Regions from separate parts of the Paenibacillus sp. 2RAB27 genome, predicted to be linked through region 1. Evidence: riboswitches for the same ligand, from Rfam matches in the RefSeq annotation. Region 1 holds a riboswitch; the other holds the start of a gene.
The links. Region 1 has a riboswitch for cobalamin ahead of AB4114_RS05450 (DUF4430 domain-containing protein). Riboswitches for the same ligand answer to the same signal wherever they lie in the genome.

Region 1 (16,762 bases):
GATCCACGGATCAGTCCAGTTAGCTTATCCATTTTGCTAATAAAAGCCTCATCCCAAACGATTTCTTTCTTCGCGTCCAAAAGAACAGTAACTGGCGCTAATTGCCCAGGAGGGAACTGCGCCTCCAACGTGTCAAAACCTTGTCTAGAAGAAATATCGCTAGGGAAGGATTTCATAAGATTAAACGAGTAGCGCATGCCTAGTGTAGATATCGCAGGTGCCACCAGAACGATAATGAGAACAAGAGCGGTTATCCGCGGCTTTGAGGTAACGCGAGTACTTACCCAAGCCCAGAAGCCGCGAGGCTCGTCATTCACAAGAACTGCATCATCCGTACGTGGAATAAACGGCCAGAAAGCTTTTCGCCCAATCAAGGCAAACATTGCAGGAATCAGCGTCAGTCCACCGAGCAGAATAACCACCATCGCGATGGAGAAGACAGGCGCAAAGTTATGATAGGGCTTGAATACAGCAGCGAATAACGTGAGCATGGCAATGAGCACGGTGCCGCCGCTGAAGAAAATCGGTTCAGCCACGTTGGAGAAAGCTTTCGACATCGCATCGTACTTAGAATCCGTTGTCCGCAGAGCGGAACGATAGCGCGCAATAATAAATAAGCAGTAATCGGTCAGCACAGCGAAAAGTAAGATCATCATGATGGAGAGGGATTGCTTCTCGACGAAAATCCAGCCCATTTTGCCTGCTAAGCCTATGACCCTATCGACAACTGCATACACCATGCCTGCGATAACCAAGGGTAACAAAGCCAACAGCGGTGATCGGTATATGATGATTAAAATGATAAGAATGATCCCCAGTGTGGCGAGCATTAGCACAAAATCGGCCTTTTTGAAGAGCATAATGGTATCGGATGAAATGCCAGCAGGACCTGTGATGTCAAGCTTCATAGCCCCCAAACCTTGCTGCTCGGACTTATGACGAATCTGTTCAAGTGTATCGTAAACAGGACCAGATGCCAGATCCTTTTGGAGAGAGACGGTTAACAAGAGCGTTGTACGATCTGCGGAAAATAAGAGCTCTTGTTGCGCCGCGGGCATTTGATGAAAAGGAAGAGAACGTGTGACGTATGCCGGTTTCTGATCAGAAGCCAGCCACGAACTGATGCCAGTTATAGCGCCTCGTTCAGCAGTCGTGATAGGGTGCTCGGAATGGAACACGAGGATGGCAGTTAAGCCGTCCGTGGAAGGATAGGCCTCTTGTAATAACTGTTTAGCTTCTTCAGATAATGTATGGCCAGCTAAGCTGCCTTCACCGCCGCTTTGGGCGACTTCTTTGGAAGATGGTGCAAATGCGCTTAATAAAAGGATGGCAGCTAGCCAGCTAATGAGTACAATTTTGACGCCTTTGGCACTGCTAACGAACTGGGCAAGACGTGTTAATGCATGTTTCATGGCAGGTTCATTCCCCTCTCCTAAATCTACTTCAAATAGTAGGAGAGGAATATGAACGGATGATGAATGCAAGATTACATTCGGGGCAGGCGGGCAGTGAACGTCGTCCCTTTGCCGAGCTCACTTTGCACATGAATGCTGCCACCGTGCAGCTCAATGATTTTCTGAACAATGGATAAACCAAGGCCAGTGCCAGCACTGGCGCGGTTCCGTGCGCGATCCGCTTTGTAGAAGCGGGTGAAAATATGAGGCAGCTCCGTCTCTGACATACCAATCCCTGTATCTCGCACCACGACAGTGACCTCCGTCTCTGATGACCGAATCGCAATGTGTAACGCGTCATGAGGACGAGCATATTTGATACCATTCGTAATGAGGTTCAGCCAAACTTGATGCAGCAATTGGTGGTCGGCCGAGACGTCGGTTTCCGGTAGATCCAGTTCGATGTCGAGCTCCTTTTCCGACCATTGCCACTCCGTATGAATCAGAATTTGGCGGATTTGTTCATCCAGCCGGTACATCGTGCGCTTAACTACAAGACTCTCTTTATCTAATGAGGCTAGCGTTAGCAGCTGTTTACTGAGGGAGGACAATCGTTTGCTTTCGTCTAAAATGATATGAAGATAGCGCTCCTTCTCCTCCTCGGAGGTCGTCTGATCCAGTATGGATTGGGCGAAGCCCTGAATCGAAGTTAACGGAGACTGGATTTCATGGGAGACATTGCCCACGAATTCCTGCCGCATAGCTTCTACCTGTTTGAGCGATTGCGCCATGAAGGTAAAATCTCGCGCAAGCTCCCCGATTTCATCCTGACGGGAAACGTCCATCTTCATTTCGTAGCTGCCGCCAACAATCCGTTTCGTAGCTTCTCGCAATTTTTTGACAGGCCTGACGATGAATTGGGAAAAAATAATGATGAGAACGATGCTGAATAGGAAGGTAAGTCCGAGCAGGAAAGCCATCAGGACGCGCACGCCGCCGATCTGCTGTTCCAGATTAGGCCGTACAAACAAGGCATACGTTTTCCCTTGTACCTGAACGGGAACACCGATACTGTTGCGCAGGCTATTTTCAAAATAGCCGATAACCATCAGAAGATGACGCTCCTGCAGCATCCCGCGGTACGTTTCTCCCGCTAAAACACGCTGAATTTGCTCTGGATCCAACTGCGTATGTTTATACGGCGTTCCATAGAAGGTCCCCGCCATCTGCTCATTCACGACATAAAGCTGGAATCCCATATTGGCAATATGTGTGAAGAATGTTGCAGGCTCGACCTGAGGCACTTCTTCATAAAGTGTGCGAATCTCCGTCGTTATTTTCCAAATTTGTTCCTCGTTCTGATCCCTTAATTTGGCTAGATAATACCAATTCGAAAGAAAGAGAGCGAGCACAGAACTGACCATCGCGATGAGAATAAACGTAACAACGATGCGAAAATATAATGTTTTCATCCTTCCGTCACCTCAAGCTTGTAACCAAGTCCTCTCACCGTCGTAATCATAAAGTCACTAGTTTTCTCATAAAAACGCTCCCGCAGTCGCTTGATATGAACATCGATGGTTCGGCTGTCACCCTCATAATCCGTGCCCCATAGCATTTGAATCAGTTGCTCACGCGTGAAAATGCGACCTGGATGACTCGCTAATTGGGCGAGCAGCTGGAATTCTTTGAGCGGCAGCAGCAGTGTTTCACCTGCGATCGTGACTTCATAGCTTTTGCGGTTGATGACCGTTTGACCAAGTGTAATCATCTCTGAGGAAACCAGCTGATATCGGCGCAATAACGCACGCGTACGGAAGAGGAGCTCCTTGGGCTCGAACGGCTTGACCACGTAATCATCGGTGCCTGAAGCAAAGCCTCGTTCTTTATCTTCAATCTCACCTTTGGCTGTCACAAGAAGAACTGGAATATCGTAATGCTCGCGGATTTCCGCGCATAGCTCCAGGCCGTCCCGCAGCGGCATCATGACATCGACAACGGCGAGATGAATTTGTTCGGTTTCCAACAGCCTCGAAGCTTGCTCACCGTCACTTGCTTCAAAGACCGCATACCCTTCTTTGGAAAAAAGGAAGCGCATGAGTTCGCGAATATGGGCATCGTCATCGGCGACGAGTATATGTGTTTTCATTGGGGAAGCACCTTCTTCATAAGGAATCAATTGAGCTTGGCATCAGTGTAAACGAAAAAAAACCTTAATGCCACTTCTGATATCGAGGCGTCTGCAGAGGACGTTTCGAGGAGCAGAAGAAGCTTAAGGTAATGCTCGAATAACATCAGAACCAGTGCGGCCATTTAATAGACCTCGATATAGCCGATCATCGGACCATTATGCGCCATATCCGTATGCGTCATGCAGATGAGGCGATACGTCCCCGCTTGGTTGGCGGTAAAATGAACGATCGTTTCTTTGCCTTTTTTGATCTCACCGGAGATATTGAGTCCTTCGATGAAAAAGGGGTGGCTCTCGCCATTGATGCCAAGGATGCTAAGCTTGATATGCTCGCCTTTCTTAACGGCAATGGTGCCAGGGTCCCAGCGGTAAGCCTCGATGGTTTTGCCATCAGCTGTGGTGGATTTGAACTCCCCAACAACCATGTGAATGGTGCGTTCTGCCGTGGGTTCGGCGAAGGTGGGCAAAATGCTTGCTCGATTCACATACAGCCATCCAATAAGAAGGATTAGAAGTGCGGCTGCTAGCTGATAGAAATGCTTGCGTTTGACAATCCATACTCGGGACATAGGGTCCGCCTCCTGTACAAGGGTCTTGTACATCTTATGCGGGGGCTTGTCAGCGCATGAATTGGAATTGGAATTGCAAGTGCAAGTGCAAGTGCAAGTGCAAGTGCAAGTGCAAGTGCAGTGCTCCTACCACCAATCTGTAGGGTAGGAGGTGCGTGTTGCCCGGTGGTACCCGCAGGCAACGAGCACGATCAGCGCTGCGCCGAGCAGCACCGGCGTGAGCAGGAAGCTCCATCCGGCGCCTGTGAGCATCACGAGCAGCGGGTCGGCGCCTGCGGGCGGATGCAGCGTGCGCGTCAGCTGCATAAGCGTGATGGCGGCGCCGACCGCGAGGGCGAGGCTCCACGCGTGCACGCCGATCGCGTGGAGGGCGCAGAGCCCGACGAGCGTGCTCAGCACGTGGCCGCCGATGAGGCTGCGGGGCTGCGCGAGCGGGCTCTGCGGGAGCGCGAAGGCGATGACGCAGGAGGCGCCGAAGGGCGCCATCAGCAGCGAGGTGTGGGCGAGGTCGCCGAGCAAGCTGCACAGCAGGATGGCGATGAAGCCGCCGATGCCGGGGATGAGTTTGATGAACAGGGGAGAGAGTCGTAGTCGAAGACGAGTGAACATGTGGGGTGTGCCTCTTTTCATCGTGATATCCCTGATGGTATCATGAGTTTATGTATTTGAATAACGAATGATTATGATATCTAGTATTTGATAATCCGATGGGTGGTATGTTGGTTATGCTGGAACAACTGGATGGACGAAGTATGAAAACCTTCGTTACGGTCATGGAGGAGAAGAGCTTCAGTAAAGCCGCTCAGAAGCTCGGTTACGTTCAATCCACGGTGACGATGCACATTCTTCAGTTGGAGCAGACCTTAGGACAGGCGCTTTTTACACGGTTGCCGCGCGGGGTTGAATTGACAGCAGCGGGCCGAGAGGTGGCGCCTTTTGCCTATCGATTCTTACAGTTGGGAGAATCCTTACAGGAGAAACTAACGGGCTTGCAAGAGCCCAAAGGTGTGGTGCGCCTGCGCGCGCTGGAATCGTTCTGCGTGCCGCATCTCCCGATGATGCTGCCGACGTTGTTCGAGCAGTTTCCGCACATCCAGCTGCAGCTGGAAACGGGCTTTCAACGCGACATTGTTCAGGAGGTATCGGCGTACCGTGTAGATTTAGGCATTGTGCCGCGTGATCCCAAGGTGCGAAATCTCACTTTTATCCCGTTGCTCGTGGATGAATTGGTGTGGGTGGGGGCTCCGGCGCTAGTGAAGCGCATCGAGCTGGAAGGCTGGGAAGCGCTGGCACAGACACAGGTCATCGGCTTTGGCAGCCGCTGCATTTATCAATCATTGGCCTCTCAGGTACTGATGACGGACAAAGGGCTTGCTACTTTTACCGAAATGGCCTTCGACAGCACGGAAATGCTCAAACAGACGATGATGTGCGGCATGGGCCTCTCCTTGCTGCCTGTCACTTCCGTTCAGAAAGAGCTGGAAGCGGGTCAGTTGCTTCGCGTTGAGTCGGAGACAGCGATTCCGTTGGAACATGGGCTGATTCACCGTGCCGGCAAAGAGCTCAGCGCACCTGTGGAAGCTTGCAAATCGCATATCTTGGCTTATTTCAGCAATGAGTTGCATACAAGTAGAGGATAGCGGCATGTCTATGATAGAATGTGGATGGGATTAGATTAGATTAGATTAGGCAATGGGTACAAGTTAGACCTCATAGGGGAAGTATTAGGCATTTAATAGGAAAAACTACAGCTAAATATGAGGATTTCAACGGCAGAATTAGAATACATGGAAAATATCCAGCTAATTTGCGGATTATAGGTAATTTCGAGTGGAATAGGCGAATTTAGATGGATAAAATCCAGCTATTTTCTTTCTTTTGACCCTATGGGCCCAATTAGATGTACTTTTTCCAGCTAAGTAAGTTGCCAATGTATGGGAAAGTGAAACGAAGAGAGGGTTACGTATGCATGAGTTGATTCAAAGTGTTTTGGTGTATTTGGAAGGTTTGGGGTACTGGGGAATATTCCTTGGACTTATGCTGGAGGTCATTCCGAACGAATTGCTTTTAGCCTACGCAGGGTATCTCGTATCCAAAGGTCAAATTAACTTCGTAGGTGGTATGGTTTGCGCGGTCGTCGGGGGAACTTTGGCCCAAATCGTGCTATATTGGATCGGACGTTATGGCGGCAGGCCATTTCTGGAGAGATATGGCAAATACCTGCTGATCAGCAAGCATCATATCGATGTGGCGGAAAGCTGGTTTAACCGGTACGGCACGGGTATGATTTTTACAGCGAGATTTATTCCGATTGTGCGTCATGCGATCTCATTGCCAGGCGGTATGGCGAAGATGCCTTTGGGGAAATTCTCCCTTTACACGGCATTAGCTTTGGTTCCTTACTCCTTTCTGTATATTTATTTGGGCATGAAATTGAAGGACAACTGGGAGACGATTGGCGAGTACGCAGGGCCTTATATTAAACCTTTGATTATCGCTGCGATCGTGCTGACAATCCTGTATGCGGGCTATCAATTTTATCTCAAAAGAAAAAAGAAAATCTAGTAAGGTTGATTTGGCGGTTTCGCCTGCTTTTGATACAATGAATGAGAAATAGGATGATCCTGGGAGGATGACAACGATGGGTGCAAATCTTGCTAGTAAGCTGGGTACTGGCCTCAAGCCGAAACAGTTTATCGAAAGTATGGAAAAAAATAAAGAGCAATTTTTAGCTTATTATGATGGCTTTGCTTGGGACAATGAAGAGGATAAGGAATATTTCGAATCTCTTAACAATCGCGATGATCTTCGCTGCTTGATTATTGCTGCTGACTGGTGTGGCGACGTTGTTCGCAACGTGCCTGTTGTATTCAAGGCTTTGGAAGATAGCGGCGTTCCAACCGAGGTTCTCATTATTGAGCAAAATTATGATGTAATTGATCAGTTCTTAACAGGCGGCGGACGTGGGATTCCGATCGTCGTATTCACAGATACAGGCGGATTCTCGCTTGGGCACTGGGGGCCTCGTCCGAAAAACGTGCAAGCGGTTATGACGCAGTTCAAGAAAGAAAATCCAGATCGCGATGCGGCAGATTATAACGAAAAAATTCAAGTAGCCAGAGCCGAAATGGGCCGTCAATATGGCGAAGGTAACGGATATCATGCTGTTATTGTGAAGGAACTTCGTTCATTGATCGAGTCGTTCTAAAAGGTGAGGGTGGCATCACGATGATCAACATTCAATCCTTCGTCCTGGGTCCGGTTCAGACGAACGCGTACTTACTGTCGAATCCAGAGACGAATCAAGGTATTATTATCGATCCCGGTATGAATCCGAAGTCGCTGATTAAGAAAATTGCCGACATGGATATCGTGGCGATTCTACTGACGCATGCGCATTTCGATCACATTGGGGGCGTTGACGAGATTCGTAAGCTCAAGGGCTGTCCGGTGTATATTCACGACCTAGAAGCCGATTGGCTGACGAATCCGAAGAAGAATGGCTCCGCTCGCTGGCCAGAACTTGGGACTTTAGTTGAGACGGACCCGGCAGAGTTCGCGCTGGATGAGGGGCAAGTGCTGGAGTTCCTGGGCATTAAGCTCAAGGTGTTCCACACCCCAGGCCACTCGCCAGGAAGCGTGAGCTTCTTGTATGACAAACACCTGTTCAGTGGTGATGTGTTGTTTAAACTATCGGTCGGTCGTACCGACCTGCTTGGTGGAGACAACAATACCCTGCTGGATTCCATCCAGGATAAGTTGTTCCTGCTGGATGACGACGTCATCGTCTACTCAGGGCACGGCGCCAAGACGACGATTGGCTTCGAACGTGAGAATAACCCATACGTGTAAGGCGATTAGGACTGCTCCCTCTGATGAGGGGGCGGTCCTTTTTGTGTATACGGATGGGGAAGAGGAGTAAGTCGAAATAATCGAGTTACAGGAAACAAGTGGAGAAGTAGCCGCTGTAAGTCGAAATAATCGAGTTACAGGATGAGCAAGTGGAGAAGTAGCCGCTGCAAGTCGAAATAATCGAGTTACGGGATGAGCAAGTGGAGAAGTAGCCGCTGCAAGTCGAAATAATCGAGTTACAGGATGAGCAAGTGGAGAAGTAGCCGCTGCAAGTCGAAATAATCGACTATCTCCAAATTATGCTCGTTCGCCCATGACACCCACCCAATTTATTTATAAACTGGGTATTTACCGTGTGCAACGTAGGTGCTTCCCCATAGACTGATGTTGTAAGCTATTCACCCAACTTCAACAATAACCTCTGAGTTAAACAGTAAGCCTGTGTAAGTCCCTTTTGGGAAAATATGAAGGAGGTGCTCTTCCATGGAATATGTTAAAGTTCCGAATTACCCAATGCAACCAATGCCAATGCCAATGCCAACCCCGATGCCAATGCCAATGCCTACACCGCTTCCAGCGCCAGCGCCAATTATGCAACAACCGATGCACAATAATATCCACCTGCACGCGTCCTACCAACAAACTGAATTTGTGTTCCCGAAACCGGTTCACACGCAAGCAGTTGCTTGCCCTCCGAAAAACAATTCGGCCGCTAGTATCTTAGTACTTTTCATTTTACTAGTTATTATTACGCGCAGCATTTGTAAATATTGATTTACGGATTGCTCGGGTAAAAAGAGAGGTAATCCCACGAGGCCTAGGGGTCTTGGTGGGGTTGCCTTTTTTTGTTTGTGAAAAAAAGGATTGTCTATTACGATGAAGTCATGTAAAATTCGTCATGATTACAAACAATTTCATAAACTAGCTTAATAGGTGCTTTCTGCTGAATCTAGCGGAAGCTTAAAAGGGAAGTTCGGTTCAATTCCGATGCGGTCCCGCCACTGTAACGCTGAGCTAACAATCATAGCCACTCTCGATAACAAGAGGGGAAGGAGATTGTACAAGCGATGAAGCGAAGCCAGGAGACCTGCCTGATAAGTAATGTATTTTTTTTCTCACGAGGATGGGAGGAAGATGTTTCTTTGCATTTGCCAAAAAGAGTGGTTAGTCGTTAGATTAACACGATTCTTACAAAGACATCTTTCCTCTGGAACTCGGGGAAGGGTGTTTTTCGTTTATCCACTATTTTAAGGAAGATGAAGGTGATTAGTTTGTTCAGTTTGATGATGAAAAAAGGGATTTCTGCTCTTCTAAGTTTGGCACTAATAACTTTATTGCTCGTCCCACAAGTTGCGAGAGCAGTCGATGCAAATCCAAGTACGAAATTAAATACAATGATTGCGGATACGGTCTCATTTTATGAGCAAAATCGGTCTAATCTCAACTCATGGTGGCAAATGGTTGCGCTATGGGGAGCAGGGGAAGATTTGCATAATGGTAAGTGGACGCTGCCTTCTTGGGAACAAAGTGATCCTGGTGATTTATTAGCAACCGATCATAGTACTTACCACATCAATTTAATCTTCGGATTGTTGGCCATGAATCTTGATCCTTCCCATGCATGGGAAACGAATCGTAATTTGTACGCAGAGTTAGCAGCTCAGCAAAATCCATCAACAGGTTCCTTCGGAGAATCTAATCGACAGATATGGACGATGCTTGCTCTGGATACAGGTAAGAAAAGGGGATACAACGTCGGGAGCTGGAACGATGCAGCCAAGGAGAAAGCGTTAAGTTACTTACTTAGCTTACTATTGTCTGATGGCGGGTTTGCTTTCTTTGGAAGTGAATCAGATACAGATATTACAGGGATGGCACTGCTAGCTTTAGGGAATTATCAATCGAATAGTGCTGCAGTAACTGCGGCTAACCGTGCTAAGGCTTTATTGAAGCAAAGACAATTAACTAATGCTGGCTTTGATTCCCCAGGTCAATGGGTCAATGGGGACAACTCCAACAGCTGGGCAACGTCTGTATCAGGTCTGGTGGCTATTAGAGAAGATGTATTGTCCCCAAACTGGGTCGTCAACAATCAAACAGTTGTAGATGCCGTTTATAACTTCGTGCTTCCAGATGGCACTTTTTCCTGGCAAGTGACAGATCTAAAACAGAACTTAATGGCAACAGAACAAGTATTGATCGCACTAACAGATATTCAGCAGAGTAAATCAGTTTGGCAGCGTTTAGCAGATAAGCCAAATTTAACTACCGTACAAATAAATGTTAATGGCATTAATAGTCCGATACTGCCACAACAGTCGATAACTGCAGCAGTCTATGGCAGTCAGCCGACAGCCATGGATGCTTTGAAACAAGTGCTCGAGAAGTCTAACATCAACTTTGTCATTCAAAACAGTAGTTATGGTCCCTATCTCTCCTCAATTGCAGGTCAAACTGCAGGAACTCTTGGCGGATACGACGGTTGGATGTACAAAGTTAACGGGGTATCACCGCAAGTCGGTGCAGCAGATTATATTTTAAACGACGATGATATCGTTACGTTTTATTATGGCCGTTGGCCTTCCATTGCGATCGCTTCGAATACGAACATCGGAATACTCAACCCTAGTTTGCAGATTAAACTAGTCGGCGACACGTTCACTTCTGGTGCTAATACCGCAGCGAATTGGAGTTTCGATCCTGGCACTACAGGTTTGACGATTGATCATATTACGCAAGAAAGCAATCAACAAGATCTTGTTATAACTTTTGCAGGTCAAGGTCAAACAGGAGCTCTTAAGCTCCAAGCATTGCCAGCAGCCTTGGTTAGTAACTCGGCAAGTAATAAGTTGACCATTCATAATGTGAGCACGACGAGTGATCAGATCGTCAATGTTGGTGCGAATGAGTCCAATGTATCCTTCTCGACGGATGATAATGATCCAGCGACGAACAAGATTACTCTTTCATTCACGACACCATTTTTGCCAGAGGTTATTGCTAAACGAGGCAGTACGGAGTTGGATATACCGGCTTATACAGAAGTTACATCAGTTGCGTGGAATAATAAGATTCAATTGCCAAGCATTCTGAGTACAACCGATAACTCTGTGACGAATAAAGTAAGTGGAGTACTTACCGGCAGTGGTAGTAGACTAGACAGTATCGATTCACGCATTAAAGTGGGTGGTGATAGCCGCATCCAGTTTAATCAACACGTTACACTGAAATTGAAGGGGATGGGTGATCGTAACGCCGGTTTCATAGATGAAAACGGTAATTTCACTGCAATACATAAATATGACAACAGCAACTATCGAAACGATGATGTGTATGCTTACAGTGAGAATGGCGACTTAATTATTAAAACGAAGCATTTCACGGAGTTCTTAGCCTTTAAATCGACGTTAGTAACAGCGCCTGGTCCTGGTGGTGGATCTGGACCTAGTACTACACAAAAGGTTACACTTTCTGTTGAGAAACGCTCTCTGGGTGAAGGAGATATCATTGCTCCAATAACGGTTACCTTGCAATCTGGCGATACAGCGTTTACGTTGCTACAACGGGTACTTGGTACCCAAAGTACTGCTCTGTCTTATACAGGTTCAGGTGCAAGCATCTATGTACAATCGATTGATCACTTAGGGGAGTTTGATAAAGGACAGCTAAGTGGCTGGATGTACTCCGTGAACGGGGTCTTTCCAAAATACAGCGCGGGTATCTACACATTACAGAATAACGACGTTCTTCGTTGGCAGTACACGAAAGATCTTGGGAAAGACATTGGTGAGGCATATACCCCGCCAGTAGGAGGGGGTAGTGGTAACGTTGTTAACCCTAATAACCCTGGTAAGCCTGCGGAACCTACGGAACCAACCGAAGAAACCAAAAACACACTGGCTACAAAATATGAAGATGCTGTTGCTATTTCCAGTTGGGCACTGGAAGCAGTAGCTAAAGTCACTACGTTGGGATTTATGGAAGGTAACGGAACTAATTTTGAGCCGAAACGCGAATTAACAAGAGCAGAGTTTGCGGCACTCATCGTCCGTTATACAGGAAGTGAGTTAGTAACTGGTGAGTTAGATTTTGACGATGTTAGCACAGAAGATTGGTATTTCAAGTATATCGTAACCGCGAAATCGAAGGGATTGATCACAGGGATTTCAGATCATGCCTTTGCACCGAATCAAACGATTTCCAGACAGGAAATGGCTGTAATTCTGGGTCGTTTACAAGGTGTTGCGATGGAGGGACAGCTAGCGGTTGACCTTAAAGACCAATCATTTGTTGCTGACTGGGCATTACCTTACGTTAATCAAGCTATTAAATCCGGATTATTGACAGAGGATAACGGATATTTCAACCCGTTGCTTCCTGTAACCAGAGAGATGGTCGCAGTGGTTATTATGAGACTGCACCAGCAGAAAAAGTAGAACGAGCTTTAACGAAGAAGGGGAGAAATCCTCTTCTTTCCCGGTCGGATGCAATTGCGCATTTGGACATAACAAACAGCACCCCAAAGGTTAGATACTAACCAATGAGGTGCTGTTTTTCTTTCACGAAACCAACCCATACTTCTCTTTAACTCGATCTAATTTTTCAAGCATAGGCCTTGCTAGGAAATACAGGAATATGACAGTTGCTATGGCATGAATCAAATCGAAGGGAACTCCTCGGATACACGCAAGTATAACTGCGCCAATTGTGGGTTTGGATCCTGTCATCACGACGGATGAGAAATTCATGATGATTCCATATATGAGAAATGTCGCTGATCCTCCAAATAGACAAAGAGCAATTCTATTTCTGCGTAAAATGCCTTTTTTGAACAGTGCTCCAGCAAGAAATCCAATGATCCCGAAAGCGAACATCTGCCAGGGTGTCCAAGGCCCTTGACCAAAAAAGTAATTCGATACAAAACCTGTGACTGCACCGACTAGAAAGCCGGTTTCAGCCCCTAATGCGATGCCGGAAAGAATAACAATCGCAACAACGGGTTTAAATTGAGGCACCATGAAGAAAGCCATTCTGCCAGTTACGCCAATCGCACATAGCACGGATATGACCACAAGCTCTCTTGCCAGCGGCTTTCGTCCCTCGAAAATCATCATAAACGGCAGCAGGGTTTCCAAAATGATAAGCATGCTAATAAAGTAGTATTTTCGATCGTCGAGATAATAAATACCAAACCAAATGGTTAACGGAATTAATAAAAGAATCATGAGCACGGCAGTCAATGTGCGTTTGGAGAGACTTCTGAGTTCGACTGGTGTTTGCTCATTAGGGACGGATACGGTTGAACTATGGCTATGTTTACGAAACGATGGAGGTATGTTCACCTTTGGTTTCGTATCAACATTCTGCATTTCTTCATTGCCATTAAAGGCTTTAATGATGTCATTGGTCGTTGTGGCCTTTGGAATCAAATCCCTGGCCATTCGGCTTGCAGATGTCGTATAAAAGCTATTTCCAGCAAAGAATTCCTGGGGATTGCCCTCGGATACGATCGCCCCGTCAAAGAACATTGCACACCTGTCAGCAAAGCTAGCGCAAAACTCGATATCATGACTGACCATAACAATGGTCGTTCCTTGTTGTTTTAAATTGGTTAAAATTTCGGCAAATATCAATTTATAATGTGCGTCTAGACCTTTCGTCGGCTCGTCCAACAGAAGAATGGAAGGCTGAAGAAGTAAGATCTTAGCAAGAGCGGCACGTTGTTGCTCCCCTCCAGACAAATCATAAGGATGTCGGTCGAGAAGTTGTTGTAACATACATAACTCCGAAACTTCATCCACACATTGTTGCCTATACGCCATATCCAGCTTGCTGCCGGATAGCATCTCCAAAAGATCAGCTTTAACTGTTTTTTGTACAAAAAGCGCTTGTGGATTTTGAGGAAGAACGCCAAGGAGTCCATTGAATTTCTCACTGTCCGAATACTTGTCAATGGGTTTCCCATTCATCAGGACAGTTCCACGATAAGGTTTGCGAAGTCCAGATATGAGAGAAAGGGTGGTTGTTTTACCCGTACCATTTCCGCCTACAATCGCATAAATCTCACCTGAAAATGCACGTAAGCTCAGGCCTTTCACCACATCTGGTGAAATTTTTTCATATTTAAACCATACACCGTTTAGCTCAATCGCCGGTTCTGCCCTTCGCACTGGAATGTCAGCAGTTTGTATGTCTTTCGTGAATGGTTGATTCTGAGCAAGTACATGCAAGAATTCTCTTCCCTCACGGACTGTAATGGGGCAAGGGAGCTGGTTCTCAATTCTTGCATAGACACGCATGGGCGTTGGCATCGCATAAAACATGTCGTGCTGCATATCCCAAAGTTGTTCACCGACTTCCTTCGGTGTTCCAGAAACGAGGATTTCACCATTATCCATCACAATAGCGCGATCTGACAGCGGCAGGACTTCCTCAAGTCGATGCTCGGATATGAGAATTGTGACTCCAAGTTCGCGGTTGATTTTCCCAATGGCGGCTAGAAATTCCGCTGCAGCAATAGGATCAAGCTGGCTGGTAGGTTCATCCAATATCAATATTTTCGGCTGCATGGTCATAATGGAAGCAAGATTCAGAAGCTGTTTCTGACCGCCTGATAGTTCGGTAACCGATTTATGAAACCATTCCTGTATGCCGAAAAAGCTTGCCATTTCCGCAACTCGTCGACGAATTTCTAGTGTACTGTATCCAAGACTTTCAAGTCCAAAGGCAAGCTCATGCCAGACCTTGTCTGTCACAATTTGATTGTCTGGAGATTGCAGCACATAGCCGATTTGAGCGACTTGTATACGTCGATCTAGATGTTCAAGGGGCATCCCATCATATAAAATCTCGCCACTTCGTGCTCCGTGCGGTGTAAGATCTGTTTTCAAATGACGTAAGAGGGTTGATTTGCCGCAACCTGACTTACCACAGATGGTAATAAATTCGCCTTGTTTTATAGTCAAAGTGACGTCACGTAACGCATTCCCAGGGGATCCAGGATAGGAGAATGTTAGTTGTCGGATTGTAAAGACTTCCATTTGATATCCTCCGAAATATTAATAATAAGCGGTATTGCGCATAGGAATGCATAAGTCGTAAAGACACTGATACTGTAAATGGAAAGCCCTACACCTCGCATGGAAGGGAAGTATCGGAAATACATAGCCTTTGTAACAGCTCCTATCAGGAGATAACCTCCGCTTACAACTAGAGCGATTAGTGCAGTTTTGTCGCGGCTATCCCATGTAAATATTGAAAATGCGGTTCTTCCCTGTAATCCGTACCCTCGGCTTTTCATCGAATCAGCGGTTTCAATGGCATTCTCAAGCATCCAGGTCACCATGATAGATAGAATCCGAATACCATGCTTGATTCTACGAATGAGACTACCCGTGGATATATCCCGACCGATACATTTTTGTGCATTGGAAACGATGGTAATCTGAGCTTTAAAGCGGGGTACAAAACGCAGCACCATCGAAAAAATGAGCGACAATGCTGGAATTATTTTTCCAAACAAATAAATAAATTTATCCGATGTCATAACAGCGTTATAACAAGAAAACCAACAGATAACGGAAATGAACATAGTTGCTGCTGCAAGACCATAGGTAATAGATTCCAGGGTTAGCGGATTGCCGTTATGCAAGTACGTTAATATCGTAACCCCTTCGTGATTAAAGGCAGGATTAATAAGCGCAGTTAGGATAAGAAAAGGAAGCATATAGACGAAGTTGAACTTGATTGCTTTCTTTCCGTTCAGATAGATGGAATAGGCAAAGGCCAAGCTAAGGGAAATAACTAGGCTTACTGGATGCATGAAAATCATTGAGAACAAGATGACGAATGTAAAATACAAAAAGTTAATCAGGGGGTGGTAGCTTGAAAAGGAATCCCTCATTGCTTGCCACCGCCAGTTGAATTATACGTATCCCCAACGTCACGGCCTAAATCACACGTGTATACCCACTCAATGACATCGCCTTGTTTCAGTGGATACCGACTTGCTCCATAGTTAGGGAACCAACCGTTCACTTTATACATCCAACCGGATAGCTCCCCACAATCAAATTCATACAGATTATGGATACCTTCAATATAGGCTGAATTGTAAATAGGGGTATTCACAAATTCCATATGAATTTTATTCTTCTTCATCTCTCTTTGTAAGACATTAAATACGGATTCTCCCTCATAAAAAGTAACCTGTTGTGATTTGAAAATAATGCCATCTTTCGGCACAAGCTCAACCTTTTCAGGATCAAGCAATTTCATATTGCCCAGAATCGTTAGGCAGCTAACCGAAAGCGTCACTGTCATTTGCTTGTCAGAAATTTTGGTGTTCTGTGGTTCGATAGGGAGTGGTTTCCCCTCAGGAACAGGATCGGTAAGGTATTGGTCTTTACCTGTCTTGGGGTCAAGCTCCATCGCTTTGGTTGGCGTAGGTTTGGTTCCATCAGGTGTAGCTGGCTTGGGCGTTTCCTTGTTCAACGGTGTAGCATCTTGAGTCGCAATAGGCATGGGTTCTTCCGTAGGTTGAGCAGGTACAGGGGTGTTGCTTGGCGTCGTCACGGCGGGATCAGAAGACTTAGTATCTTTCAGTTCTTCAGGAGGTGTCGTTAGCTCCATAGGTTTGGATACTGAAGGTGAGGTCGTCGTTGTGGGACTACTCATTCTAAGTCCAGAAGTAGAAGTAGGATCTGCCTGCTGCCGCGGCATCCCGCTACTGAAGAAAGCTGCCACCAAGACGATCA
Region 2 (14,927 bases), on a different contig from region 1:
GCTTAGCCCTACATATCGCCTGTTAGTCGGTGTTCCTGGGCGAAGTAATGCGTTTGCTATTGCTGAGCGACTTGGGTTGTCCCGTCGCATTATTGAACATGCGCGCACGCAGGTAGGAGAGGAAGATCAGCGCGTAGAGTCGATGATAGCATCCCTCGAGGAGAATCGCCTGATCGCAGAATCTGAGCGTTATGCTGCGGAAGAGCTGCGCAAAGAAGCTGAAGCGATGCGCAAATCGCTGGAGGCGCAGCAGCTTAAATTCGACGAGCAACGTGATAAACTGCTCGAAAAAGCGGAGCGCGATGCACGCGAAGCCGTTATCAAAGCTCGCCGCGAAGCTGACGAGGTTATCGCGGACCTGCGTCGCATGGCATTGGAAGAAGCCGGAGGGGTCAAGGATCACAAGCTAGTTGAGGCGAAGCGACGTCTGGATCAAGCGACACCAGAACTGCGCAGCAAGCAAGTGCGTGCTTTGAAGAAGCGTCCTGAGCAAATTGAAGCAGGGGATGAAGTCAGGGTGATTTCATTAGGACAGAAAGGTCACGTTGTTGAGCTTGTAGGAACAACCGAAGCCAATGTTCAAATGGGTATTATGAAAATGAAAGTTCAGTTATCCAACCTTGAGAAAACTGGCAATGCGCCTCAGTCAAAGCAACCGCAGAAAGTGGCCACGACGCTGAAGCGAACGCGCGATGATAATGTCAAAATGGAATTGGATATGCGCGGCATGAATATGGAAGAGGCTTTGATTGAGGCAGACCGCTTCTTAGATGAATCCTTCTTGAGTAATTTTGGCCAAGTGTATTTGATTCATGGTAAAGGCACAGGTGTGCTTAGAACGGGGATGCAAGAATATTTGCGTCGACATAGACACGTGAAAAGCTATCGGATGGGTAATTACAATGAAGGCGGAGCCGGGGTTACAGTTGTCGAATTGAAATAACTTATAAATTTTTGATCCTTTTTGAAACTCATTCTTCGGTAATGCGTATGAAATAGATATAAAAGAGTATTAAACCTTAGGAGGAATTTTAGATGGGAATTTTCAAAAGACTTCGTGATATGACAATGGCTTCAATTAATGATTTATTGGATAAGGCAGAAGATCCTGTCAAAATGTTAAATCAGTTTTTACGCGATATGGAAGAAGATATTTTGGAAGCTGAGGCGGCAGTTGCGAAACAAATTGCTATCGAAAAGAAATTTAAACTACAATTTGAAGAGTCCGAAGAGATGGTTACAAAACGTACAGAGCAGGCTATGAAAGCCCTGGAAGCAGGGAATGAAGATTTGGCCCGCCGCGCACTGGAAGATAAGAAAGAGCACCAAGGTCGTTATGATGAATTGAAACGTCAATACGATCTAGCCAAAACGAATGCGGATCAACTTCGTGCACAATTGACAGAGATGAAAGACGAGTTCAATAAAATGAAAAACAAAAAGGATTTGTTAATTGCTCGCGCAGAAACTGCGAAAGCACAAAAACAAATCAACCAAGCAATGTCTGGGTTTGGTACAGACAATGCGGCTAAAGGCTTCGATCGCATGAGCGAAAAAGTGTTGCAAATGGAAGCAGAAGCACAAGCAAGCGGAGAAATTCGTGCCAAAAACCGCAGCTTGGACGATGAGCTTGATGGTTTAGGCTCAAGTAGCAGTGCAATTAACGATGAATTGGCTGCAATGAAAGCTAAGCTTGCTGAAAAAAAACAATCCTAATGTTATACTAGTTGTACCTGCGAGAGACTGAGTCATACTCAGTCTCTACTACCATATATAGGGAATAAGGGATGGAGTTCGAGTCTCTCTACTTGTGTAAAGGAAGGCAGGAGATGATATGAACGAAGAGGTGGATGTCTTGTTAAGTAATCCGTATTTAGCAACGCTTGCTTTTTTTGCTGTAGCAGTGGTCGCGCTTGTTGTTTTCCTTACCATCTTCGAAATGGTCACAAAGTATGATGATTGGGCTGAAATTAAAAAAGGAAATCTATCGGTTGCCATGGCTACTGGTGGGAAAATTTTTGGGATTTGCAATTTGTTCCGTTTCGCCATTTTAAACAATGACACCATGATTCACTCTCTCGTTTGGGCCGGATATGGCTTCGTGCTGTTGTTGGTTGCCTACTTTATCTTTGAGTTCCTAACGCCTTATTTCAAAATTGATGAGGAAATTAAGAAGGATAATCGTGCGGTAGGTTTCTTATCCTTAACGTTGTCTGTCTCCTTATCCTATGTGGTTGGAGCTTGCGTAACTTAGTATCATAAAATATAGAATGTATTGTTTCACTTAATAATTCGGCTATATTTCTTGATAAACGCATCCGTCCTAAAAGGACGATGCAGCCGTTTATTTTGCATAGTCTTGGAGGCTTGAACAATGAAATACCTGTGGGGAACCTTGTTTGCTATTGCGCTTGTGTTTGTAGCGGCAGGGGTTTATTATGTATGGAAATATGCATAGATGCAATTAGCTGGAGGATTTAGCAATGAGTAGCAATGAAGAAGTTGTATGTCCGTGGTGCCAAACCGAGATCGTATGGGATCCCGAAATTGGGCCAGAGGATGAGTGTCCACACTGTTTTAATGAATTGAATGATTACCGCAGCATTGATTTGAAGGTTAAGCAGACAGGGCAGAAACTTCGTTTCAATGAGCAAGAATATGCCGAATCCGATGAGGATTTATCATTGGCTTGGGATGATTCCGATGAGCCGCTTGATAAGTATGGCGAGAAGGTACAACAATTAACAGACGAGCAGGAAGAAGCACCAGAGTGCTCGAGTTGTCATGAATTCTTGCTCCTAGCTGGAACTGAAGTGACAAGCGGAGCTTCCTTCACCCCCACTATTCCCAAAACGTTGGGGAGTGCGTTCTTAACAGGCCCTTTCACGACGGATGTTTATGTGTGTCCATCTTGCTTCCGAGTTGAGAAAGTGCTCTCAGATACGGACCGATTGCTGATGGTTGAACGCATCAAATCAGAATAAGATCGTTGAAAATGGAACCGAGTCCTCGTGGATTCGGTTTTTTTGCATGAATTGGTCATATTTTCACTCCAAAGGGGAAGCTTAACAAGAGCCCATATTCGGTCTTAGTTAGGAGGAGGAATATGCAAACGAATCAAACGAATGTGAAAAGCAAAGGGAAGCTGGACGCTCAAGCGATCCTTCTGCTCGTTGTTCATGCACTATTCGGCGGAGCCAATGCCTTATCAGGTACATTCGTCGGTGTTTATCTATGGAAAGCCAAAAACGACTTTACTTTAATCGGTTGGTTCACCTTAACGACCCATTTGACGATGGCTATTACTTTTTGGTTAGCCGGAAAGTGGGTGAAAGAACACAATAAAATGAATTGTTTGCGTATTGGTGTATCCATATCAGCGTGTTTTTACATGCTGGTGCTCTGGATGGGGACTAGCAGTGTCCATTACTTCGTTTGGTTGGGTATGGTCCAAGGAATCTCTGTAGGCTTATTCTGGATAGCTTTCAACGTCGTTTACTTTGAAGTGACAGATCCAGATAATCGCGATCGATTTAATGGTTGGGTTGGCCTATTAGGTGCTGGTGCAGGGATTATTGCTCCGTGGATTTCAGGTTTACTCATCGTTTCATTAGGGGACGGAGCAGGATATCGTCTCATCTTCTCTATCTCGTTAGGCATATTTCTACTAGGCGTTGTGGTTAGTTTTTTTCTGAAGAAACGGAAATTGAGTGGCACTTACGAGTGGCTCTTGCCGCTGCGGATCCTTAGGCAACCTCAAACACCTTGGAAGCGAGTAAGTCTGGCTTTACTTTTTCAAGGCGTGCGAGAAGGTGTATTTGGATTTATGATTGGATTACTCGTGTACATATCGACTTCAAGTGAAGCAAGTTTAGGTAATTTCGCTCTAATTACTTCATCCGTAGCGTTAGTTAGCTTCTGGGCAGCAGGGCGCTTCATTCGACCTTCTTTTCGTAAAAAGAGTATGTTCATCGGCTCGGTGATGGTTGTTCTCGTGATCTTGCCATTTTTTTGGAAAATGTCGTTCAGCACCTTGCTGATATTCGGGATTGGTTCTGCACTCTTTTTTCCCATGTACTCGATTCCAATGGTGTCCGCAGTGTTTGATTTGATTGGATCGGATGATGAAAGTGCCAAACAACGGGAAGAGTACATTGTTTTGCGTGAGTTATCGCTGAATGTGGGGCGCGTATGTGGCGTGCTTATATTTATATGTGTTATTTCTTGGAGTAAAGAGCCCCTTGTCATCAATGTGCTGTTACTCGTCATCGGAAGCTCCACTTTCTTCTCATGGGTATTTATTCGAAACCAGCTGCCGGCAGCCAAGTCTTGACAGCGGCTAGGTTTCAGGCTGAAAATGTGAGTAGCATGAGTATGGGATAAGGAGGGGGCACCAATGCCGCCAAAAATGGTGAATAGCATCACAGAGCTGATCGGAGATACCCCCGCGGTGCGCGTCAATCGCATATTGGAACCGGAAGCTGCTGAGCTGTATGTAAAGTTGGAGTATTTCAATCCGAGCGGGAGCGTAAAGGACCGGGCTGCATGGAATCTCATTGATCAGGCTGAGAAGTCAGGACAACTTCAGCCAGGTGCAACTATCATTGAGCCTACAAGCGGAAATACGGGGATCGGACTAGCGATGAACGCGGCTGCCAAGGGCTATAAGGCTATCTTGATTATGCCGGACAATATGAGCAAGGAACGCATAAATATCCTGAAAGCATACGGCGCCGACGTTGTTCTAACGCCAGCCGCATTACGGATGCCAGGTGCAATTGCTAAGGCTGTGGAGTTACGGGATCAAATCCCCGGAAGCTTTATCCCACAGCAGTTTGAGAATCCAGCGAATCCGAGCATTCATCGCATTACGACTGCACCTGAAATTTTGCAGCAAATGGAGGGCCGGTTAGATGCTTTCGTTGCTACCTCAGGAACTGGAGGTACGATTACGGGGACTGGTGAAGTGCTTCGGGAGCATTTGCCGAATATCCAGATTTATGTAGTGGAGCCAAAGGGGTCACCAGTACTGTCTGGTGGAAGCCCAGGGCCACATAAGCTCGTGGGGACAAGTCCAGGCTTTGTTCCGGCTATTTTGAACACAAGCGTCTACGATGAGATCGTGCAAGTGGCGGATGAGGATGCCATCCAAACGATGAGGGATTTGGCGAGCAAGGAAGGCATCCTTGTCGGTCCTTCGGCTGGAGCCTCAGTATGGACGGGGATGCAAATTGCAAGAAAGCTCGGAGCAGGAAAGCGAGTGCTTTGCATTGCACCAGATACAGGTGAACGATATTTAAGTATGGATCTCTTTTAACCCGTGTACGAGGTGGAAAGGGGCGCTAGAGTCACTTGGATGGTTATCCAGTGGCTTTTTATTTTGCCAATTCTAGTGGAATTTTCGAATATAGATAAATATTCTGCCTTTCTTCCGCGATCAGTAATTGAATTAGGACAGCAATTCATTGTAAGATGAATGGATGAATGAAACATATCTCAGAAAGGTAGGTTTAACCATGGATACTTTGAAGCTTAAAATTCTCGATTTACTAAAGGAAGACGCCCGCAGGAGCGCGGATCTGATCGCCACCATGTTAGGAACGGCGGAGGCCGAAGTTGCGCGAGCGATAAGCGAGATGGAAGCGGATAAGGTCATTGTCAAATACGCGACAGTCGTGAACTGGAGCAAAGTAGATGACGAAAAGGTTACCGCCCTAATTGAAGTGCAAATTACGCCGGAGCGCGGGCGCGGGTTTGATGCGATTGCGGAACGGATCTATTTATATCCGGAAGTCAAATCGGTGTATCTCATGTCTGGCGCGTATGACTTGCTCGTTGAGATTGAGGGGAGCTCGCTCAAACAGGTGGCTTCATTCGTTTCCAACAAGTTATCGCCAATCGACCGTGTGCTTTCTACGAAAACGAATTTTATTTTGAAAAAATACAAACAAGACGGCATTATTTTCGAAGATCAGGAAGATGATCACCGAATGCTTGTTTCGCCGTAAGGGAGAGGTAGCGCTATGATCAAGGATGAGACTACGATTCAATCAAGCAAAAAATCGATGCAGGACTACCTCGCTCCTGCGGTACGTGAAATGAAGCCTTCTGGGATTCGGAAGTTTTTTGATCTCGTAAGCAATAGTAAAGAGGACATCATCTCACTAGGTGTTGGCGAACCTGACTTTTCCACACCTTGGCACGTTCGTGAAGCAGCTGTACATTCCTTGGAGCGCGGCAGAACGAAATATACGCCAAACTCTGGTATTCCTGAGCTCCGCGAAGCGATTGCAAACTATTTGTATACATCCTTTAAAGTGAAATATGAGCCTTCGAACGAGGTGCTTGTAACGGTAGGCGGCAGTGAAGCTATTGATCTAGCGCTGCGTTCACTTATTACACCTGGGGATGAGATTCTGATTCCTGAGCCTTGTTATATTTCTTACTCGCCAATCACGGCCATTAGTGGTGGTGTGCCAGTGGGTATCGAAACTTTTGCGAAGGATCAGTTTAAATTGACGGAAAAGGCACTTCGCGATGCGATTACGCCAAAATCCAAAATATTAATTCTATGCTATCCTAGTAATCCAACTGGCGGCATTATGACGTATGAAGATTGGCTCCCGATTGCCAAAGTTGTTGAAGAGCATGATCTGATTGTCATATCCGATGAAATTTATGCGGAATTGACGTACGGCCAGAAGCATGTGAGTTTCGCAGCAGTTCCTGGGATGCAGGATCGGACGATTCTCGTTAGCGGATTCTCCAAAGCTTTCGCAATGACAGGCTGGCGGATGGGGTATGCTTGCGGTCACAGAGAGCTTATCTCAGCTATGACCAAGATTCACCAATATACGGTCATGTGTGCACCTGTCATGGGGCAAGTAGCTGCACATGAAGCGTTGACGAATGGCTTGGAAGAGAAAGACCGGATGATTGAATCCTATAATCAACGGAGACGATTAGTTGTCAAAGGCTTCCGTGAAGTCGGACTTGAATGCCATGAACCACAAGGCGCATTCTATGCGTTCCCTAGCATTGTGGCAACAGGATTAACTTCGGATGAATTCGCACAACGACTTTTGTATGAGTCTAAGGTAGCTGCAGTGCCTGGTGATGTATTTGGTTTAGGTGGAGAAGGTTTTCTACGATGCTCTTATGCCTATAGTGTTTCCCAACTGAATGAAGCATTAGAGAGAATCGGTAATTTCTTACGGAAATTATAATATTCTTTGTAAATTCATATGTTCATAGGAGACGAAAACTGGTATTCTAAGAGTAAGGAGGGATGAGCATGGCTTTTATGGAATATCAGCTTACTAACTTTCAGAAGCAATTTCAAATTCGCGAGCAAGAGTTCGGACAGCGTTGGCTGACCAGAAATGCCAAGAAGCAAAATTCCCTAGCTTTACTTGAAGAAGAGATCCATACATTGAGACGTAAAATGGAACAGATGGTCATGGAAGGTCGAGAAATGACATCTGATGCGGTAGTTGAATTAAGTACGATACTGGATCAAAAAATAAATGAATATATGACATCTGGAAAGAAAAGTCGGTGAAAACCGACTTTTCTGGCGACTATCGATAAAGAGAGAGTACTTGACGGAGGGAAATACATACACATGAAAGCAAAATGGTTATTCGTTGTCATGCTAGGAATGATATTAATGCTTACAGCTTGTGGTGGACCGAAGGCAGATGTATCGGTATTTATGATGGGACCTAACGGGTTTCCAAGTGAAGCAGCGGAGAAGCTGGAAGTATCTCTGAAATCCAAGGTAGGCGAAATTCCTACAGTGAAGCTGAATACATCACCTATTTTTTCATTGGAAAAAATGATTGTTGAGCTTGCTGCTGGTGGTAACGGGATCTTCATCTTGGGAGAAGAGCAGTTCAAAGGCTTGAGCAACCAAGCAGGATTCGTTTCATTGGATAACATCATCAACCCTAAGGATTATCCAGATGGGGTTATCGAGATCAAAGAAGAAGGTAAGGCCGCGGAGAAGCATCTGTACGGCATTCCACTTACTGGAAACAAATGGATGAAAGAGCAAGGCTTTGAAGGTAAAGGACTATATGCGTTCATTCCTCAGAATGCTCCGAAAATGGACGAGGCGTTGAAAGTTATCCAAATTATTGCGCAAAAATAAGCGAACATCTATAATCAACAAATAGCTTCAATGTATAATTTGCAACTGTAGGTACTGGTAATATTCCAAATGGAACATTATTAGTTCAGGGGAAGCCGGTTAAAATCCGGCACGGTCCCGCCACTGTAATTCAGTCTTGTGAAAGTCTGGAGAGTCAGAATACCTGCCTATAGTGCCGATACAACATCKTTCGAGGAAAAGGATCGCGTTAAATCAGGAAGCAGCGCACGAAAGTTCGTTGCCATATACCGCGATTTATCGTCTCCTTCGTTCCTAGTGAACAAGGGGACTTTTTTTGGCTGTAAATTGAAAATAAGGAAAAGAGGGCTAAAGTGATGAAACAGAGCAATTTCAAAAGGGGTCTTATCTTAACATTAGCGGTTGCGACCGCGATCTCGTTAGCGGCATGTGCGAAGAAGGAAACAGAAATTACGGATCCATCGAAACTAGGTGGTGCGGGGACGAAGGCACCCGTAACGTCGGCAACTCCTGCCGCTGCGAAGAAAACGACGTATCCATTGAAAGTAAAAGATGTGACAGGTAAAGAGTTTACGTTCGACAAAGCGCCAGAACGAATCGCGTCGGTCTCGCCAGCAGAGACAGAATCGCTGTTTGCGATTGGACTAGAAGCGAATATTGTCGGTGTATCGGATTATGACGATTATCCGGAAGCAGCAAAATCGAAGCCGAAGCTAGGCAGCATTACGAAGCCCAATATGGAGGCAGTCATTGCTACGAATGCGAATATTGTTATCACTGGTGTTTCCATGAATGCTAAAACAGTGGATGACTTGCGTGCGATGAACATTAACGTGTTTAAAGTAGATCCCAAAACACTTGATGATGCGATCAATAATATTCAAACGTTTGGACTGATTACCGATCATCAAGAACAAGCGGAGAAAGTTGTCGCTAAAATGAAAGCGGATCGTCAGAAAGTTGTCGATGCTGTAAAAGATGTGAAGCAAGAGAATAAGAAAAAAGTGTATATGGAATTTGCCCCAGGCTGGACCGTAGGAAGCGGTGTGTTCATGGATGAATTAATTACCCTATCTGGGGGGATTAATGTTGCTGCGGATAAAGCAGGCTGGTATGAAATCAGTGAAGAGAAAATCATTCAACAGAACCCGAACGTGATCTTATTCGCAAACGGGATTGTTGATATCAAGAGCAAGAAGCCGTTAGAAGAAATTATTCGTACGCGCGGTGGGTGGGATGCGATTGACGCCGTGAAAAATAAACGTGTGATAGGTCTTGACCAGAACTCCGTAAGCCGCCCAGGTCCGAGACTGACGGATGGACTACTGGAAATGGCGAAAGGGATCTATCCTGAATTGGTGAAATAATGAAAAGAAAATTGATGTTTGGAGGAGGAGTAGGCGTTCTACTCCTTCTTCTTTCTATTGTGGTGAGTTTATCCATCGGGTCGGCACAGCTTCCACTTTCACAAATCGTGGGGATTCTAGCGAAGCATCTTCCTTGGATAGGAAGTCATATCGAGGTGAACTGGCCGCAATCTTCGGAACAAATCATTAATAAAGTAAGAATCCCTCGCATGTTACTGGGTATTCTTGTAGGGGCTGTACTCTCCATAGCTGGTGCTGGTTTCCAAGGGGTTCTGCGCAATCCGCTTGCCGATCCTTACTCGTTGGGCGTATCTTCAGGAGCTTCTGTTGGGGCTGCAGTTCTTATTTATTTCGGGCTGCAGTTCGCTTGGTTCGGGCAATGGTCGATCCCCATTGTGGCTTTCGCGACGGGGCTTATTTCCCTCTTCTTGGTCTTGAAGCTAGCGATGATTGATGGGAAGCTAAAGATGGAAACGCTGATTCTATCCGGCGTTGTGATGCAAGCCTTTCTAGGGGCGTTTGTATCGTTCTTAGTTTCGATTTCGAACCAAACGGTGAATGAAATTATTTTCTGGCTCATGGGCAGTCTATCGATGCGTGGATGGGCATATACGTATATGATTTTACCTTATCTACTAATCGGTATAGTGATTCTGCTAAGCTATGCGAGATCATTAAACCTGCTGGCATTAGGAGAGCGTCAGGCTGCACATCTCGGTGTTCATGTTGAGCGTACGAAACTGATCGTACTCATCGCTTCGACGTTGATCACGGCTGCTGCCGTGTCTGTCGCAGGGGTGGTTGGCTTTGTTGGGCTGATCGTACCGCACTTGGTGCGACTGTTGGTTGGTCCGGATTATCGACTAATCATTCCTTTATCCGCGATCTGCGGTGGTATTTATGTGTTATGGGCGGACACATTAGCTCGAACTCTCCTAAGTCCTACGGAAATTCCTCTGGGAGTGATTACGGCGTTTCTGGGTGCACCGTTTTTTGCCTATCTGCTCCATAAAGATAAGAAAACGTTAAGAGGTTGATCACGATGATTCAAGTGGAGGGGCTCTTTCAGAGCTTTCGAGAACAACAAGTGTTGGATAATATAAGCTTCGAGGTCGAGCAAGGGGAGTTTTTTGGGATCATTGGTCCGAATGGCAGCGGGAAATCTACATTACTGCGACTCTTATCCGGCATGGATCCGGTCATGCATGGCCATGTGCTTTTAAAAGGAAAAAAGGTATCATCGTATTCGCGCAAAGAATTGGCCAAATGGCTCGCTGTACTTCAGCAAGATGCATTGCCGCCTGTTGGCTTCACGGTTACTGAAGTCGTGGAGATGGGACGCTACCCGTTCCAAAATTGGCTAGGGGAAGATACGTCTGAATCGGATGGACTTATTGATGCCATTATCACAAAGCTTGAGTTGGAAGGGCTCGTAGATCGCACGATTGAGCGACTAAGTGGTGGGGAGCGGCAGCGTGTTGCACTTGCCAAGGTGATGGCTCAGCAGCCAAGCTTGCTCATGCTCGATGAGCCGACTACTTTTCTAGATATCGGTTATCAAATTCAGATGATGGATTATATTCGTTCTTGGCAGCAGGAGTCGGAACTAACGGTTATAGCTGTTCTGCATGATTTGAATTTAGCAGCGCAGTATTGCACGAGATTGATGATCGTACATGAGGGGCGAGTAACCGCCATCGGAACACCTGCAGAAATTATGACAAGTACACAAATAGCTGAAGTATATGGAACAGAGCCGATTGTACTGAAACACCCGGTAAGTGATGTTCCACAGATTTTATTACAACCTGGGAATTAATGAAGGCTGGAGGAAGACGATAATGAACAATTTACATAACTTGATTAACGCGATTGAACCTATCCATCAAGAGGTGGCTCTTCAAGCCAATGACCATTTGAATCAGTTGACGAAGCCGCAAGGAAGCTTGGGTAAGCTTGAGGATATCGCACGCCAAGTCGCTGGGATTACAGGTGAAGTCATGCCGACTTTTGAGAAAAAAGCGGTTATTGTCATGGCTGGTGATCATGGTGTTTGTGAGGAAGGCATCAGTGCCTTCCCGGCGGCAGTGACACCGCAAATGGTGCTCAATTTCCTGTATGGCGGGGCTGCTGTTAATGTCCTTGCTAGACATGCTGGAGCTGATGTTGTTTGTGTAGATATGGGGGTTAATGCGGATTTAGAGCATCCCAATCTTGTCTCTCGCAAAGTTAGAAAAGGCACGCGCAACATGGCGAAGGAAGCGGCTCTTACCTTGGAGGAGACGACGCAAGCGATTGTAGCTGGCAGTGAAATAGTGGACGATTTGGTGGCAAAAGGGTACCGACTTTTCGCTACGGGTGAAATGGGGATTGGCAATACGACGGCGAGCGCAGCAATCTTATGCGCACTGACGGGATTAGACGCTAGTATTGCTGTAGGTCGTGGAACCGGCATTGACGATGCAACTTGGCTGCATAAGCAGTCGGTTGTGAAAACGGCGTTGGATGTGAATGGGTTGCTTGGGCGTGGGGCAGGTTCGAGTGCAGGTGCGAGTGCAAGTTCAAGTGCAAGTGCAAGTGCAAGTGCAAGTGCAGAAGAAGGCTCAAGCGGTGATTACGCGCTTGAGGTGTTGAGTAAGGTCGGCGGATTGGAAATCGCCGGTCTTGTTGGGGTGATTCTGGGCGCAGCGAAGCATCGCTGCCCGGTTGTTGTCGACGGCTTTATTTCGTCGACCGCAGCACTCGTGGCGAGCCGATTAGCCCCGCTAAGCGCGTCCTACATGCTCGCCTCGCACTTATCGCAGGAGCAGGGACATGCGAAGGTGCTCGAGTCAGTTGGCCTCGCAGCGATGCTGCAGATGGATATGCGACTCGGTGAAGGCACAGGCGCAGTGCTTGTGTTCAACTTGATCGATGCCGCAGGCAAGATCATGACGGAAATGGCGACCTTCGAAAGCGCAGGCGTTTCGAGGGAGTAATAGGCAGAGAGAAGGAGGCGAACACGATGGCGGTTCTGGTAACGGGCGGCGCGCGCAGCGGCAAGAGCTCCTTCGCGGAGAAGCTGGCCATGCATCGCTGCCAGCGGGGGATTTACATTGCGACCTCCCACATCTACGATGAGGAAATGAGGGAGCGGGTGGGTCAGCACCAGCAGATGAGGATTCACTCGGGTTTCCCTTGGGAAACTCGGGAGGAGCCATATGCGCTGCGAGACTGTCTCACGCAGCTTCAGGAGAGCTGCGAGGGTGCTGTGGTGTTAGTAGACTGCCTGACGCTATGGCTGACGAACTGGCTGCTCTACTACGAGCAGGAGAGCAATGCAGTTCAACTCGTATCCCATCAAATTGACGAGTTAGTGGATGCCGTGTCCTCCTACAGTGGACAACTTATTTTAGTTACGAATGAAGTGGGCGACGGTATTGTGCCTGAATACCCGCTTGGCCGTCAATTCAGAGATTTGGCTGGACGGATGAATCAGCGTGTGGCTGAAGTCTGTCAGCAAGTTTTTCTGGTTACGGTCGGTATCCCGATCGAATTAAAAAGTAGAGCTTATTTGTAAAGAATTTATATGTTACACATAATAAGTTGGCAATATTTCTCTATATAATCTTCCGTCCTTGAAAGACGAGTAGCCGTTTATTTTGACATCTAAATTATAAGTTTGTGGTTCGGGTTAAGTGGAAAGAGAGTAGTTGTAGAAGTAGACATATAGGGATGGCATTGCTGAATCACTTGAAAGAGGTTGAAGCTGGAAGTATCGTAAATATACGGTGGGCCAGAGGCAAATAGATGGATTTTATACAGTTATATTTGGGGATTTTTCGAGCGTATTATGAATAAATGGAAAAACTGCAGTTAATTTTGTACATTTACCCAATATGAACAAAAAAAGGTGAATTTAACGACATATTTTACAGTTAAATCGAGTTTTTAAAGAAATTTCTCATAAATAGCTGTATATTTTCCATTTAATACAAATGTGCAGCCTACGCGACCCTCAAATCAATAAACAACACCAATACCGTCTGAAATCCCGTGTGTTAGGAGTCTTTGTGGAAAAATAATGTTTGTGTTTCATGTGATTAGGCGGCTATATGTCCTCATAAACAATTTGAGACGTTTAAGAGGGCAGCGTAGCCGTAATTTGTAGACAAGTAAGTACGGAATGGTGAAGCCCTTATGTGGATATATACATGGCAGGAAATCGTCTGGATGACGGCTGCTGCAATTGCATTAGACTGGCTGATTGGTGATCCCAAATGGCCCACGCATCCGGTTATACTCATTGGACGCTGGATCCGCTGGGTAGAAGACAGACTGCACCCAAGGAAGGTCACATCAAGCAACGAAGAGGATGAACACCGCACAAGGCTGCGCATGAAGGGCCTCTTGCTCATGCTTTCCACAATTACACTAAGTTTTATTGTGGTACTTGTGCTCGTACATTTCGCAAACGATATTCATCCTTGGTTAGGGTATGCGGTGTCAACCTGGCTCATCTCCACGACGGTGGCGATCAAAGGCTTAAAGGATGCCGCGTATCTCGTCTACAATCCGCTGCGTGAAGGGAATCTCGCGGATGCTCGCAAGTATACCGGCTACATCGTTGGCCGGGATACGGATGCGCTCCACGAGGAGGAGCTCACGCGAGCCGTCGTGGAGACGGTCGCGGAGAACATCGTGGACGCGGTCATCGCGCCCTTGTTCTATGCGCTCATCGGCGGTGCGCCGCTGGCGATGGTATACCGGGCATCGAATACGTTGGATTCGATGGTCGGCTACCGAAATGACAGATACCGTCATTTCGGCACCGCGTCGGCCCGCTGGGACGACGCCCTAAACTGGATCCCGGCGCGGCTCACCGGGATCCTGCTGATCCTCGTGGCCCTGGTGAAGCCGGGCCTCTCAGCTCCGCGCGCGGCGGCGGCGATTCGCCGCTTCGCGCATCTACACCCCAGCCCGAACAGCGGGATCCCGGAGTCGGCGGTAGCCGGGGCACTCGGGATCGAGCTCGGCGGGCTGAACGTCTATGGCGGCGCGGCGAGTGAGCGCGCCCGCCTGGGCTGGCCGCTGCGTCCGCGAACGCAGCGGGATATCGTGAACGCCGTGAGGATGCTATACGGCGTCAGTTATCTAGCGATGGGAGGACTCCTATGCGTCGTACTCATTTTTTAATGGACTGGCTGCGTGCCTGTGTAGCCGCCTTTCAATTCCTAACACGTCTGCCGATTCCGGTGCAGATTGATTATACCGAGCGCGTGTTTCAGCGCAGCTCCATGTTTTACCCGCTTGTTGGTTTCGTAATCGGACTGCTTCTCATGGTGGCAGGAGCTGGGCTTTCCTATGTGCTGCCAACGATGCCAGCATCCATCCTGCTCCTAGCGATTTGGGTCATTCTCACAGGCGGACTGCATCTGGATGGCCTAATG

Region 2: another riboswitch for cobalamin. It lies ahead of AB4114_RS33195 (ABC transporter substrate-binding protein); the one in region 1 lies ahead of AB4114_RS05450 (DUF4430 domain-containing protein).

What each region holds. Positions count from the first base shown of each region.
Region 1 covers NZ_JBFRGR010000003.1:25,491-42,252, forward strand. The annotation lists gene AB4114_RS05400 (MMPL family transporter) at 1-1,412, opposite strand, end outside; gene AB4114_RS05405 (sensor histidine kinase) at 1,487-2,866, opposite strand; gene AB4114_RS05410 (response regulator transcription factor) at 2,863-3,543, opposite strand; gene AB4114_RS05415 (cupredoxin domain-containing protein) at 3,708-4,154, opposite strand; gene AB4114_RS05420 (HPP family protein) at 4,281-4,763, opposite strand; gene AB4114_RS05425 (LysR family transcriptional regulator) at 4,880-5,794, shown strand; gene AB4114_RS05430 (DedA family protein) at 6,120-6,719, shown strand; gene AB4114_RS05435 (thioredoxin family protein) at 6,796-7,362, shown strand; gene AB4114_RS05440 (MBL fold metallo-hydrolase) at 7,383-8,006, shown strand; gene AB4114_RS05445 (hypothetical protein) at 8,490-8,780, shown strand; cobalamin riboswitch at 8,921-9,115, shown strand; gene AB4114_RS05450 (DUF4430 domain-containing protein) at 9,269-12,442, shown strand; gene AB4114_RS05455 (ECF transporter S component) at 12,566-15,046, opposite strand; gene AB4114_RS05460 (energy-coupling factor transporter transmembrane component T) at 15,019-15,909, opposite strand; gene AB4114_RS05465 (DUF4430 domain-containing protein) at 15,906-16,762, opposite strand, start outside.
Region 2 covers NZ_JBFRGR010000051.1:16,111-31,037, reverse strand. The annotation lists gene AB4114_RS33245 (endonuclease MutS2) at 1-943, shown strand, start outside; gene AB4114_RS33240 (PspA/IM30 family protein) at 1,036-1,716, shown strand; gene AB4114_RS33235 (DUF350 domain-containing protein) at 1,835-2,254, shown strand; gene AB4114_RS33230 (hypothetical protein) at 2,484-2,984, shown strand; gene AB4114_RS33225 (MFS transporter) at 3,107-4,333, shown strand; gene cysK (cysteine synthase A) at 4,397-5,317, shown strand; gene AB4114_RS33215 (Lrp/AsnC family transcriptional regulator) at 5,517-6,008, shown strand; gene AB4114_RS33210 (aminotransferase class I/II-fold pyridoxal phosphate-dependent enzyme) at 6,024-7,226, shown strand; gene AB4114_RS33205 (aspartyl-phosphate phosphatase Spo0E family protein) at 7,295-7,561, shown strand; gene AB4114_RS33200 (hypothetical protein) at 7,625-8,152, shown strand; cobalamin riboswitch at 8,185-8,337, shown strand; gene AB4114_RS33195 (ABC transporter substrate-binding protein) at 8,488-9,498, shown strand; gene AB4114_RS33190 (FecCD family ABC transporter permease) at 9,498-10,535, shown strand; gene AB4114_RS33185 (heme ABC transporter ATP-binding protein) at 10,541-11,317, shown strand; gene AB4114_RS33180 (nicotinate-nucleotide--dimethylbenzimidazole phosphoribosyltransferase) at 11,340-12,476, shown strand; gene cobU (bifunctional adenosylcobinamide kinase/adenosylcobinamide-phosphate guanylyltransferase) at 12,503-13,057, shown strand; gene cbiB (adenosylcobinamide-phosphate synthase CbiB) at 13,711-14,673, shown strand; gene cobS (adenosylcobinamide-GDP ribazoletransferase) at 14,652-14,927, shown strand, end outside.